2 regions of the Rhizobium sp. P1_C7 genome follow, and region 1 is predicted to be linked to the other one. Evidence: riboswitches for the same ligand, from Rfam matches in the RefSeq annotation. Region 1 holds a riboswitch; the other holds the start of a gene.
What was found. Region 1 has a riboswitch for thiamine pyrophosphate ahead of thiB (thiamine ABC transporter substrate binding subunit). Riboswitches for the same ligand answer to the same signal wherever they lie in the genome.
Positions count from the first base shown of each region.

Region 2: it holds a riboswitch for thiamine pyrophosphate, as region 1 does, so the genes downstream of both, thiM (hydroxyethylthiazole kinase) here and thiB (thiamine ABC transporter substrate binding subunit) in region 1, are expected to answer to the same signal.

Region 1 covers NZ_JBFUAL010000006.1:177,468-183,995, forward strand. The annotation lists gene AC1D2R_RS11525 (thiamine ABC transporter ATP-binding protein) at 1-18, opposite strand, end outside; gene thiP (thiamine/thiamine pyrophosphate ABC transporter permease ThiP) at 11-1,645, opposite strand; gene thiB (thiamine ABC transporter substrate binding subunit) at 1,645-2,628, opposite strand; TPP riboswitch at 2,713-2,829, opposite strand; gene AC1D2R_RS11540 (MDR family MFS transporter) at 2,890-4,425, opposite strand; gene AC1D2R_RS11545 (MarR family winged helix-turn-helix transcriptional regulator) at 4,547-5,077, shown strand; gene AC1D2R_RS11550 (thiamine diphosphokinase) at 5,119-5,775, shown strand; gene AC1D2R_RS11555 (ABC-F family ATP-binding cassette domain-containing protein) at 5,779-6,528, shown strand, end outside.
Region 2 covers NZ_JBFUAL010000013.1:22,573-29,100, reverse strand. The annotation lists gene AC1D2R_RS20325 (carbohydrate ABC transporter permease) at 1-455, shown strand, start outside; gene AC1D2R_RS20320 (3-oxoacyl-ACP reductase) at 472-1,236, opposite strand; gene thiD (bifunctional hydroxymethylpyrimidine kinase/phosphomethylpyrimidine kinase) at 1,233-2,054, opposite strand; gene thiE (thiamine phosphate synthase) at 2,051-2,686, opposite strand; gene thiM (hydroxyethylthiazole kinase) at 2,683-3,486, opposite strand; TPP riboswitch at 3,536-3,632, opposite strand; gene AC1D2R_RS20300 (MFS transporter) at 3,735-5,135, opposite strand; gene AC1D2R_RS20295 (LysR family transcriptional regulator) at 5,254-6,213, shown strand; gene AC1D2R_RS20290 (Lrp/AsnC family transcriptional regulator) at 6,236-6,528, opposite strand, start outside.

The sequences.
Region 1 (6,528 bases):
TTCGATTCCATCAGCCATGCGACGCAGCCTCCCTGGGGGACCGACCCATCGTGCCTGCAATCGTCAGAAGGAGACAGATGACCCCGAGGATCAGCGCCAGTCCGTCGGCATCGTTCGTTCGATAGCTGCCCATGCGGCTGTAGACCAGCCAGGGGAGCGTCACGAAACTGTCCGAGCCGAACAGTGCGACGGCGCCGAGATCACCCAGCGACAGCGCCATGGCGAACGACAGCGCAGTGAGAACCGGCTTGGACAGCGCCGGCCAATCGATCAGGCGGAAACGGGCAAGGCCGGAGATGCCAAGGCTGGCGCGCAACCGTTGCGTCCGCCGTTGATGAATGGAGTAGGCCGGCTCGAGCACCCGCATCACAAATGGCAGAGACATCAGTGCATTGATGATGACAATGAGGGCCGGCGCACAGGTGCCGGCATCGCCGATGCTCCTCAGCGCCATGAACCAGCCCGTCGCAAGGACAATCGGCGGAACGAGCAACACCAGCGAAGAGGCGCTTCCCATCGCCGCGAAGAACGCACGGTCGCCTCGGCCCTTTTTCCTCTCCAGAGAGATCGTATGGCGTGCACGCACGAGGGCGCCCGAAAGGGCGAGCGACACAAGGGCAGCAGAAAGCGAAATTGCAACACTGGTGAGAGCCGCTTGCCAGAAGATCGGCTCCGCGATCAGTTTCATCGGATTGGCGCGAAGACCTGCGACCACGATGGACATCAGAGGCAAGCCTAGGAAAAACACGGTGAGCACCAACACGCCGCTATCGACGAGGCGGGCGCCAAGCAGCGCTCCATCAGGTCTTCGTACGGCTTTGCCCGATGTCAGCCCGTCATCGCCCGCCGCCGGAAAAAGAGCAAGCACGCCGAGAACGATGGCGGTGAGCGCGATCTGCAGCAACGAAAGCGCGACGGCACGACCAGGATCGAAATCGAAACGCAGCGACTGGTAAATCGCGACCTCGATGGTCGTCGCGGCAGGTCCCCCGCCAAGGGTCAGCACCAGTGTGAAGCTCGTGGCGCAGAGCATGAAAATCAGGCCCGAAACGCCCGGGATGATGGAACGCAGTACGGGCCATTCGATGAAGCGGAAAACGGAGCCATGCCGCATGCCGAGACCGCTCGCCACGAGCCAGTATTCGCCCGGTACCCGCTCGAGAGCTGCCAGCATCAGCCGGCAAGCCAGGGGCAGATTGAAGAAGACATGCGCGAGCAGGATGCCGGTAAGTCCGTAGACGTTGATCGGCTCGGCAATGCCGGCGCTTGTCAGAACTGAATTCAGGATGCCCTGCCTACCCCATATGCCGATCAGGCCCAATGCGCCGATCAGCACCGGCAGCCCCATCGGCACGGCCATAAGGCGGATGATCCAGGTGCGGCCGGGAAAACGCGGCTGGCGCGCCAGCGCCTGCGCAATCGGAATGGCAAGGACGATGGACAGAACGGTCGATAGCAGTGCCTGCAGCAACGTAAAGCGCACGACTCTCAGTATGTAGGGGTCGAAAAGCGCCGCGGACATCGAAACCGCACCACTCGACACGAGCAGCGCAACCGTCGCCAGGCAGACGAAAAAGACGATAGCGGCGAGGCTGACCGCCCCGCCGGTTATTGCGGATCGCTTTTCGGCTGCGGTCAGCAGCATCAGTTCATGCTCATCGCAGCCAGCCACTCGCCGATCCAGGCCTTGCGGTTCTTGGCGACCTCGTCCGAGCTCATGAGAAAGGTCCTCGACGGATTGACGAGCCTACCGAAGGCGTCGGGCAGCGGCTGGGATGTTGCCGAGACGGGCATCATCCAATTGTTGGTCGGGATGGTATCCTGGAAGTCCGGCGTTACCATGAACTTCAGGAAGTCGCGCGCAAGTTCCTTGTCAGGTGCATTCTTCAGCAGGCCTGCGACTTCGATCTGGATGTAGTGTCCCTCGGAGAACGCGGCTGCCTGATAGCGATCGGTACTCTCCGCAACCATATGATAGGCCGGCGATGTCGTATAGGAGAACACCATCGGCGCTTCGCCCTTGGTGAACAGCCCATAGGCTTCCGACCAGCCGGGTGTCACCGTCAGGACTCGGCCCTTGAGCTTGGCCCAGGCTTCCGGCGCCTTGTCGCCATAGACGGATTTCACCCACAGCAGCAGGCCAAGACCCGGCGTCGAGGTGCGCGGGTCTTCAATGACGATCTTTTGCGTCGAATCGCCTTCGACCAGATCCTTCATGCTCTGCGGCGGGTTCTTGATCGTCTGCGTGTCGTAGATCACTGCGAAATGGCCATAGTCGTAAGGAACGAAGACATCGTCCCTGTAGTCACCCGGAACCTTCAAGGCGGCGGTATCGACGCCACTGGCATCGAACAGGCCAGTCGCCTTGGCTTCGGTGATGAGATTGGTGTCGAGGCCGAGTACGACGTCGGCCTTGGTGCCGGCCCCCTCGAGTTTGAGGCGCGAAAGCAGGGCCACGCCGTCAGCCACACTGACGAAATTGACGGTGCAGTTGCAGGTCTTCTCAAACGCTGCCTTCACCTTGGGGCCGGGCCCCCATTCCGACGTGAAGCTCTCGTAGGTATACACGGTCAGCGTCTTGTCGGCAGCTTTTGCCGGCGTCATCGGCAGTGCGACAAGCGTTATCATGGCGGCGGCGATGAACGAGTGGTTTTTGAATATGGGCATGGCACCTCTCCTCTAGGTTTTCTTGAAGGGGAAAAGGGCGGTGCCTGATGTCACGCGTCTAATCCCTCCGCCGGTGTTAACCGGATCAGGTTCCGCGGGTTAGCTTCTGCAAAGCCTCTCAGCCCCATGTCCGATGGACACAAGGCACCCCGTTAGAGCGGGAAAAGGTGTATCGTCGCGATCGGCGTCTGGCAAGAGGCGGCGTCCCCCGCCTCCTGCTGTTTATTCAGCCGCTTCGGCGGCCGCTGCAAGCTTCTTGATTTCCCCTGTTCGCGGCAACTGCACCGACTTCAACATCAGAGCTGCCAGAAGACCGAGGAGCGCGATCGCGCAGGAGGTCATGAACAGTGGCGTGAATGCGCTGGAATAGGCATCCGCCACGGCATGCCGGGTGGCATCCGGCAAAGCCGCCATCATCTTAGGCGTCAGCTGTTCGATGTCGGTCACACCGGGAATGGAGAGGCCCGTTCTGCCAAGCTGCGAACCAACGATCGCGCCATACATGGAAATCGCAATCGATGCCCCGCCCATGCGCGACAGTGTGACCGATCCGGTCGCTGCACCGACGTCGCGGGCGGGTGCGGCATTCTGCACGCCGATGATCGGGACCTGCTGCGCCAGGCCGACACCGATGCCGTGAAACGCCATCACGGCCCCAATCAGAAAGATCGGCGTTCCCGCGTGAACCAGAGAAAGCAGCACAAACGCGGCCGCGCTACAGGTCAGGCTTGCGACTGCTAAGGGCTTGTATCGTCCGGTGGCCGAGATGATGCGCCCGGCCGACAGGGAGCCGCACACGATGCCGCCGGTCAGAAGAACGAAGAGGCCGCCGGCTGCCGACGGTGAAAGGCCGGTCGTCGTCTGCAGGAAAAGCGCGAAATAGTTCACCATGCCGATGCCGATCGCGCCGCTCATGATCGACATGACGAGCAACAGGCCGAATGTGGAGTTGCGGAACAGCGACAGCGGAATGATCGGTTCGGCCGCGCGGCGCTCGACGAGGACCCATGCGACGGCACAGACGACACCGAAGGCAACGATCCACAGGTTTTGCGGGGAGATGAGCGAGCCGAAGAGCTGGCTGCCATCGGCCGCAAGCACCACGCATGTCGTGGTCAGGGCAAGCAGGAGCGCGCCCGCATAATCGATCTTCGGACGCCGGTTCGGCTTGCGGTAGGGAAGCATGAAGGCAAGTCCGGCCAGCACGACAAAGCCGATCGGCACATTGACTAGGAAGATCGAGCGCCAGCCGAAAAGGTCGCTCATCGTACCGCCGAGAACGGGGCCAATGGCGCCTGAGGCCATCAGCACGAGGCTCGAATAGCTCTGGTAGCGCGCACGTTCGCGCGGCTCGAACAGGTCGGCGTTGACCGCGAAAATGGACACCATGATGCCGCCGCCGCCAAGTCCTTGCAGGACGCGAGCGGCAATCAGAGTATTCATGGAGACGGCCAGACCACAGACGGCAGACCCGACAGTAAAGATCATGATCGCCGCCATCATCACATACTTGCGGCCGAAGAGGTCCCCGAGCTTGCCATAGAGCGGCATCACCGCGCTCACCGCCAGAAGATAGGCCGAACCGATCCAGCTGAATCGCTCAAGATGACCGAACTCGCCGACAATTGTCGGCAGAGCCGTCGCGACGATCTGGTTGTCAAGCGTTGCCATGAACATAGCGGTCATCAAAAAAAGAAAGAGAACGAGCCGGCGGCGGTGATCTGTCACGAGCGGCGCCGGGGCAGTTTGCATATCCATGGGGCTTCTTATCCGAGTTGGGTCACGCCGGATTTATGTGCTATTGGCATATAATTGTCAATGTCACATTCATGACATTTGCATGTTCTCATTGCCGACGCCTTCTGCTATGATTTTCTTCATGAACGAGACCGCGACCGAATCTGCCGATATCGACCCCGCCGAGACAAGCGAAGGCGTAACGTACATCGGCCAAAGCATGACCCGCATGCGGCTCATGACGGGCCGGCGGCTGATCGGCCGGCTTGCCATACAGAGCATCGCGCCCGGCCTCGAACTTTCGCATCTCGACGTCTTGGACGCAGTCCGGCGCGCGCAGGACGCCGGCGAGGTCACGATCGGCACCATTGCCGAGATGATGCGCATCGACCCATCGCGCGCGAGCCGTGTCGTCGCCGACATGGTCAGCCGCAATGTGCTTCGTCGAAAGGCGTCCCAGGCCGATGCTCGCCGGATCGTCGTGGTCATGACGCCGCTAGGACAGAGACTGCTGTCGGAACTGAAGGCCCAGAAGCTTGCTATCGTCTCCGAAATCGTCGAGGACTGGCCAAAAGAGGATATCGACACCTTTGCGAAGCTTTTCGACAGATACATATCCGGCTTCGAGGCTGTGTTTCAGGCTCGCATGAAGGATGTGGCCGACGAAGGCTGATCTGCGCCCTTTCCCTTCCCCCCTGCTTTGCGCTATGGGCAATGCCCATGAGCCAATCCACCTTCACCATTCTTCTCGGCGGCGAGTTGCGACTGACCGATCGGCTGCGCCAGGCGGTCGCGGGCACGCGCTTCATTGCTGCCGATGGGGGAATGCGCCATGCCGCCGCTCTGGGCGCCATGCCCGAGCTCTGGGTCGGCGACTTCGATTCCACGCCTGCGGATCTTGAGAGCGCCTTTGCACATGTGCCGAAGCAACCCTACCCGGCGGCAAAGGCCTCGACCGATGGTGAGATCGCCGTATCCGAGGCCATAAAGCGCGGTGCAACTCGGCTGATTCTTGCCGGCGCACTTGCCGGCGAGCGCTCCGATCATGCGCTCCAGCATCTGATCTATGCGGTCAGCCTCGCCGAACAGGGCCTGGACGTGCTGCTGACCTCGGGCAGCGAAGAGGCCGTGCCGCTCGTCGCAGGCACGATCAGCCTTGATCTCCCGCAGGGAAGTCTCTTCTCGGTTCCCGGCTTCAGCGAGCTGCGTGGGCTGTTCATCGAGAATGCGCGCTATCCGCTGGCCGATTTCAATTTGCCGTTCGGTTCGTCACGCACCATTTCCAATGTCGCAGAGGGCGCAGTACGCTTCTCTCTTCAAAGCGGCCGCGCCATCGTGCTCGCCCGCCCCTATGATCTTTCCGGAGTCTGATTTTTGGCGCCCCCCATTCTTAAACTCGATGATATTTTCCTGAGCTTCGGAGGCGCACCGCTTCTGGCGGGTGCTGCGCTGCAAGTGGAGCCCGGAGACAAGATCTGCCTTGTTGGCCGCAATGGCTCCGGAAAGTCGACGCTGCTCAAGATCGCGGCCGGCATGGTCGAAGCACAGTCCGGCGAGGTCTTTCGCCATCCCTCATCGACTGTCCGCTATCTCGAACAGGCTCCCGATTTCGAAACCCACAAGACGGTGCAAGCGTACGCCGAGGCGGGGCTGGGGCCGGGCGACGATCCCTATCGCGTCACCTATCTGCTCTCGCATCTCGGCCTGACGGGTGAAGAAGATCCCCAAAACCTCTCCGGCGGGGAGGCCCGCCGCGCGGCACTCGCGCGCGTCCTTGCGCCAGAGCCCGATATTCTCCTTCTCGACGAGCCTACCAACCACCTCGACCTGCCGACGATCGAATGGCTGGAAGGCGAGCTGCAGAAAACCCGAAGTGCGCTCGTCCTCATCTCGCATGACCGTCGCTTCCTCGAAAAAGTCTCGACCGCGACCGTGTGGCTCGATCGCGGCACCTCGCGCCGGCTCGACAGGGGCTTTGCCCATTTCGAAGCGTGGCGCGACCAGGTGCTGGAAGCCGAGGAGCTGGAGCAGCACAAGCTCGGCAAGGCGATCGAACGCGAGGAGCACTGGCTCCGCTACGGCGTCACGGCACGGCGCAAGCGCAATATGCGCCGCCTTGGCGAA
Region 2 (6,528 bases), on a different contig from region 1:
TCATCCGCATCCGCGATCTGGGACTGCTGAACTCCTACTTTGGCGTGGTGCTGCCGCAGGTCGCGTTCGGCCTTGGCATGAGCATCCTGCTGTTCAGGAATTATTTTCGCAACCTCCCGGAAGAATTGTTCCAGGCGGCCATTGTCGACGGCTGCGGCTACATGCGCTTCTTCTGGCATATCTCGCTGCCGCTCTCGCGTCCGATCATTGCCACCGTCAGCATCATCTCATTCGTGGGCAGCTGGAACAGCTACATCCTGCCGCTGATCATGCTGAACTCGGAGGCGATGTACCCCTGGCCGCTCGGCGTCATGGTCTATCGCGGCGAATTCGGTACCGCCTGGCAGCTGGTGCTCGCCTTCATTACCCTCACCATTCTCCCGACGATCATCGTGTTCTTCCTGGCGCAGAAGCACATCATCGCGGGCTTGACCGCAGGCGCGGTCAAATCCTGACGGGTGCCTCCAGGCCTCAGCCGAAGACGAGCCCGCCGTCGACGATAAGGTTCTGACCGGTGACCGCGCGAGCCCACGGGCTCGCGAAGAAGAGAACCGCATCGGCCGCTTCCTCTGGTGTCGTTACCCGGCGAAGCGGCGTGCTTGCCGCTATCAGATCGAACACGGCTTCAGGGGTAGCGCTGCTCGCCTGCGTCATCCGCAGCAGACCGCCCGAGACCATGTTCACGGTAATACCCAGAGGGCCGAGTTCTGCCGCCGCCGTTCGCGTCAGCGACAGAAGCGCGCCCTTGGCGGCGGTATAGTCGTGGTATGGCACGACCGGATTTTGAAAGAGGTTGGTGCCGATCGTCACGATCCGTCCGAAACCGGTCGAAGCCATGGCTGAACGCGTCGCCTGGATCAAGTTCAGCGCACCTTTGACCGCGGTGTCGAGCTGCGAGGTCATGTCCTCCCACGTCAGCTCGTCAAGCTTCGGACGGGCATCGCCGTTGAAGCTGAAATCGGCAAGCGCGTTATGAATGACGGTCGTCGGCGCACCAAAGGCCTCGGTCACCTCCGCGACCATGTGCCTGACGGCCTGCCCATCGCGCACATCCGCCTTGAACGCCCTGGCGCGGTTGCCGAGGCTGGCCGCGAGCGCCTCGGCCTCCCTTCTGCTTCCTCGATAGTTGATCGCGACCTTTGCCCCTTCGCGGGCAAATGCAGTGGCGATGGCCGCTCCGAGGCCCCGGGCGGCGCCGGTGACGATGACCGTCTGCTGGCTGATTGTCGGTGTCATTGCCCGTATCCTTCTTTTGCCTTCCAAACCTCGTGGAAATGGTGGACGGGGCCGTGGCCTTTACCGACGTCGAGCCTATCGGCATGCGCGACGGCAGAGACGAGATAGGATTTCGCGTCCATCACTGCTTGAAACAGCGTTGCTCCTCTGGCCAGTTCGGCAGCCAGCGCGGCCGACAGCGTACAGCCTGTCCCATGGGTGTTTGCAGTCGCAATCCGGGCAGCCTCGAACCAGCTCAGCCCACCGGACGTTGCGAGCACATCTGGGCTCTCATCGCCGACGAGATGGCCGCCCTTGACGAGGAGCGCCGCCGGTCCGAGCGCGCGCAGCCGCTGCGCCTGATCCGCCATCTGCTGGCGGTTTTCCGCTGCTGCTTCATGAAGAAGTGCACCTGCTTCCGGCAGATTCGGCGTCAATAGCGTTGCCAGCGGCAAAAGCCGGTGCGTCAGGGCGTCGACGGCCGCCGGATCCAGAAGGTTGGCGCCGCCCTTGGCGACCATAACAGGATCAAGCACGATCGGAATTCCCCTGTGTGGGTGGAGCGCGTCTGCCACCGCAGCGGCAATCTCGGCATTGGCAATCATGCCGATCTTGACGGCATCGACACGCACATCGGCAAAGACTGCTCTGATCTGATCAGCCACGAAGGCGTCGGGGACAAGATGAACGCCGGAAACACCCTGCGTGTTCTGCGCCGTCAGCGCCGTCAGCACTGCCATGCCGTAGACCCCCCGGGCGGCGAATGTCTTGAGGTCGGCCTGGATGCCGGCACCGCCAGATGGGTCGGATCCTGCGATGGAGAGGACATTGCGGATCATCTTGCTCCCTCTCTGATGAGGTCGATGAAGCCGCGGGCTGCAGCTTCCGGATCGGGGGTGCCGCAGATCGCCGAGACGACAGCCAGCCCGTCGGCTCCGGCTGCGAAGACGTCACGGACATGCCCGGCCTTGAGCCCGCCAATGGCAACGGCCGGCACGGGGCAGACCTCGACGAGGCGCGCCAGACCGGCAATGCCGATCGGCTGCTTGTGGTCGGGTTTGGTCGGCGTCGCGAAAACCGGGCCAATGCCGGCGTAGTTGACGAGCTCCGGGTCGACTGAAGCCGCGAGCGCCTCCGTCTCGACGGAGAGGCCGAGGATCATCTCGGTGCCGATCCGTTGGCGTGCCGCGTATGCGCCCGTGTCGTCCTGGCCGATGTGAAGCCCGTCAGCACCAATGGCGATTGCCGCTTCCACGTCATCGTTGATGACGACAAGCGCGCCGGTGCCTGCAAGTGCTGCCTTCAGAGCCCGGCCCGTCTCTATTGTCCGCGCCGTGTCCGCATGCTTGTCGCGCAGTTGGACGACGGTCGCTCCGCCGGCAACGGCCGCGCGGGCGGTCTCGACCATGCCGCGGTCGGCGCACAGATCAGGGTCGAGCACGAGGTAAAGCGAGAGATCGAGGCGCGTCATGCCGTGCGGATCCTTGCATGGCGATCCAGGAAAGCGCCGTCGACCGTGGCGAGGCTGTCGAGGAACCGCCACGAAAACGAGCCGGGCCCATCCGCCTTTCGAGCCGCCTCCTCGCCGGCAACGGCAAAGGTCGCGAGCGCTGCGACGGTTGCGTCGAAAGGAGCACGCGGACATGTCGCGGCAAAGGCGCCAACCAGGCAGGTGAGAGAGCATCCGAGTGCCGTTATCTGCGGCATCAGCGGCGAGCCACCGTCGATGCGAACAGCTCTTTGGCCATCGGTGATGAAGTCGGTCGCCCCGGTGACGGCAACAACCGTCCCATGGGTGCTGGCAAGGTGCCGGGCCGAGGTTTCGGCGTGCTCGACGGCATCGCGACTGTCAACGCCGTGGCCACGGCTCGCTTCACCTGACAAGGCAATGATCTCGGACGCGTTTGCGCGGATGATGGTGGGACGCAATTCAAGCAGCGCGCCGACTGCCTCCCGCCGGAAGCCGGTCGCGTAGTGGGCAACCGGATCGAGAACCCAGGGCTTGCCACTCTCGTTCGCCGCTTCTGCAGCCGCGCGCATCCCCTTCATCCACGCCGAGGAAATGGTGCCGATGTTGATGGTCAGCGCGCCGGCAATGCGGGCAAATTCGCCGGCCTCTTCCTCGGCATGCACCATGGCAGGCGAGGCGCCGACAGCCAGCAGCACATTGGCAGCGATGTTCATGGCGACGAAATTGGTGATGCATTGCACGAGCGGCGTCTGCGCTCGCATCGCGTTCAGAGCTTCACCCGGCGAGGTCTGGTCTTGCATGTTGCCCCTTTCACGCGGAGCAAGACGCAGAGACGAAACGCACGATCGCGGAAGGTCCCGAGCGACTCCCTCCGCCAGCATTATCTGGTTCAGGTTCCAAGGGTGCTTCTCAGTCCGCCTTCCGGCGAACGCCCCTGTCTCTCAATGGACCATCTTGTTGCAGGAAACACGCCGCCTGTCACTTCAAAAGTCTGTCACGACAGGAGATACCGGCCGTGACACCTTGGTCGGGCCTCGCAGCAGCCCGGCTATTCGGCTGCCTGGTAGACGTCTGCCCGGCGAGCCGATGTTCGCGGCCCCAAGGCAGCGGCAAGCGTCACCGCGACAGACAGGGTCGCAACGAAGGAGATGCCAGCAAAATACGGATCCCAGCCGAAGCCCGGTGCGGCTGCAAATACCGCCGATGCCGCGGCGAGCACGATGCCGCCGCCGATCTGGAACGAGGCGAATAGCAGCCCTGACGCCAGACCGGACTTGTCCTCCTCGACGTCCGACAGCGCTGCGACCTGTACCGAAGGATAGGTCATGGCATAGCCGACGCCGAGCGGAATCTGCGAGAGCGCCACCAGAAGCACAGGATGGATGTGACCGACCGTCGAGATCCAGAGGATATAGCTCGCCGCCTGCAACGCGACGCCTAATGTCATGAGGGCGGTTGTGCCACGGCTCTGCCCGATTGCCGCAAAGCGCGGCGCCAGTATCATCACGCAGACGCCACCGAAGGCGAAGCAGAAGCCGGTCGCAAAGGCCGACCAGCCGAAGACGTTCTGATAGTAAAGCGTCGCGATGAACTGGAAGCCGACATAGACGCCCTGGAAGAGCGCGGCGACGGCGTTGGCATGGCTGAGTTTGGCTCGACAGAAGATGGCAAGCGGCACCATCGGATCGGCATGACGCGCCTCGACGACCAGGAAGAGGCCGATCAGGACAACGGCGGCGAAAAGCGAGCTCCATGTCGGTAGCGCGTCCCAGCCCGCGGCTGCGGCGTTGGTGATACCGAAGACGAAGAGCAGGAGGCCGGGGGTGATCGTCAGGGCGCCAGCCCAATCGAACGTCGGGCGCGGGCCTTCCTTTCGCTGATCTGCAGGGAGAACGAAGGGGGCGACCGCAAGCGCAATGATGGCGACAGGCGCGCCCATAACGAGCGTTGCCCGCCAGCTGACGATGGTCGCCGCGCCGCCCAGGACCATACCGAGCACAAATCCGGTGGCCCCTGTGGAGGCAAACACCCCGAGCGCCTTTGCGCGCGCATTGCCCTCGCCGAATACGGAGAGCAGCAACGCAAGGGCGGCTGGCGCCGTGAAGGCGGCGGCAATCCCCTTCACCAGGCGTGCGGCAATCAGCGTCGGCCCACTGTCGACGAAACCGCCGGCGATACTGGCCGCAGCGAAAATACCGAGAGACCAGAGGAAGGTGCGACGATGCCCGAAGACATCGGCAACACGGCCCCCCAAGAGCAGGAAGCCTCCGTATCCAAGGACGTAGGCGCTCACCGCCCACTGCAGGGATGTGGCCTTCATGCCGAGTTCCGCCTGGATGGCGGGAAGCGCCACGCCGATGGTCGATACGTCCATGGCATCAAGGAAATTGGCAGCACAGAGCAGCAGCAGAGCCAGGCCGGCTCCGCCTTTCGGTTTGGAAATAGTCATCGGTGATCGTACCTTTCGTGCTGACGCCGCGCGAGGATCTGGCGACAGAGAAACGAGAAAATGTACACCTTCCGAACCTATTGCAAATTGATAGTACCTATGTCAGGTATTACTAGCGATGATGAATGATGTGATCCTGCGCAAGATAGACCTGAACCTGCTGCTGGCATTTTCCGTGCTGATGCAGGAACGGAACGTCAGCCGTGCCGCCGAGCGTCTTTTGCTCGGCCAGCCGGGTCTGTCGGCTGCGTTGAAGCGGTTGCGCGAGACGCTGGACGACGAGTTGTTCGTCAGGGTGGGACGAGGGCTGCAGCCGACACCAAGGGCTCTTGCGATCGCACCGGCGATAGAAGACGCACTGTCAGGCATCGAGCGGGCCATTCGTCCGCCGACGGCATTCGATCCCGCAAGCTGGCAGGGCGAATTCCGGATCGGCATGTGCGACAATCTGGAGTCGGCGTTTTTCGGCCCGTTGGTGGCGCGCCTGCGCGAACTCTCGCCCGGATCCAGACTGGTCGGCGTGGCGTCCGACAAACGCGACGCTGCGCGTATGCTCGATGAAGGCGCCTATGACTTTAGCGTGTCGGTGCATGAGGAACCCGCGTCCTGGCACATTCGTGCGCCACTCTTCAACCAGTCTTCGATCTGCGTCTTCGATCCCGAGCAGGTGAGGTTGAAGGCTCCCTTGAAGCTCGAGGACTTCGTCAAGACGCCGCACGTGACCGTGTCTTTCGAAGGCAACAGCGCCAACAACCTCGATGTCGCACTTGGCCGCGTCGGTCTGCGCCGTCAGGTGGTTGCGACCGTACCGCGCTTTTCGGCCCTGCCGACGGCGCTAAGGGCAATGCCGGCCATCGCGACGATTCCGGAATCGATTGCCCGATGCATGGCGCAACTCCATGGACTTTCGATCTCGGTGCCGCCGCTCGACCTGCCCGCAGACCCGGTCACCATGCTCTATCGGCGCGTCGACCGTGCTGACGGCCGATCGGTATGGTTCCGCAGATTGTTTGTCGACATCGTTGTGGCGGCGCTGAAGGCTTCCGGTTGCACGTCAAGCGTTTCCCGAGCCGCTTAGTGTCCCGACTGTTCCGTCGGCCCTAAACGCCGGCTTCCTTGATCGCTTCCATGGCCACAAAGGTCGACGTGTTTGCAACAAACGGCAGGCTGGAGATCTTCTCGCCGAGAACCTGACGATAATTTGCAATGTCCGACGTCCGGATCTTGAGCAGATAATCGAAGGCGCCGGCAATCATGTGGCATTCCTCGACCTCCTGCAGCTTCCTGACCGCGATGTTGAAGGCGTTCAGGGCATTCTCACGCGTATCGGAAAGCTTGACCTCGGTGAAGGCAACATGGTTCCTGCCGAGCTTGTTGACGTCGATGATGGCGC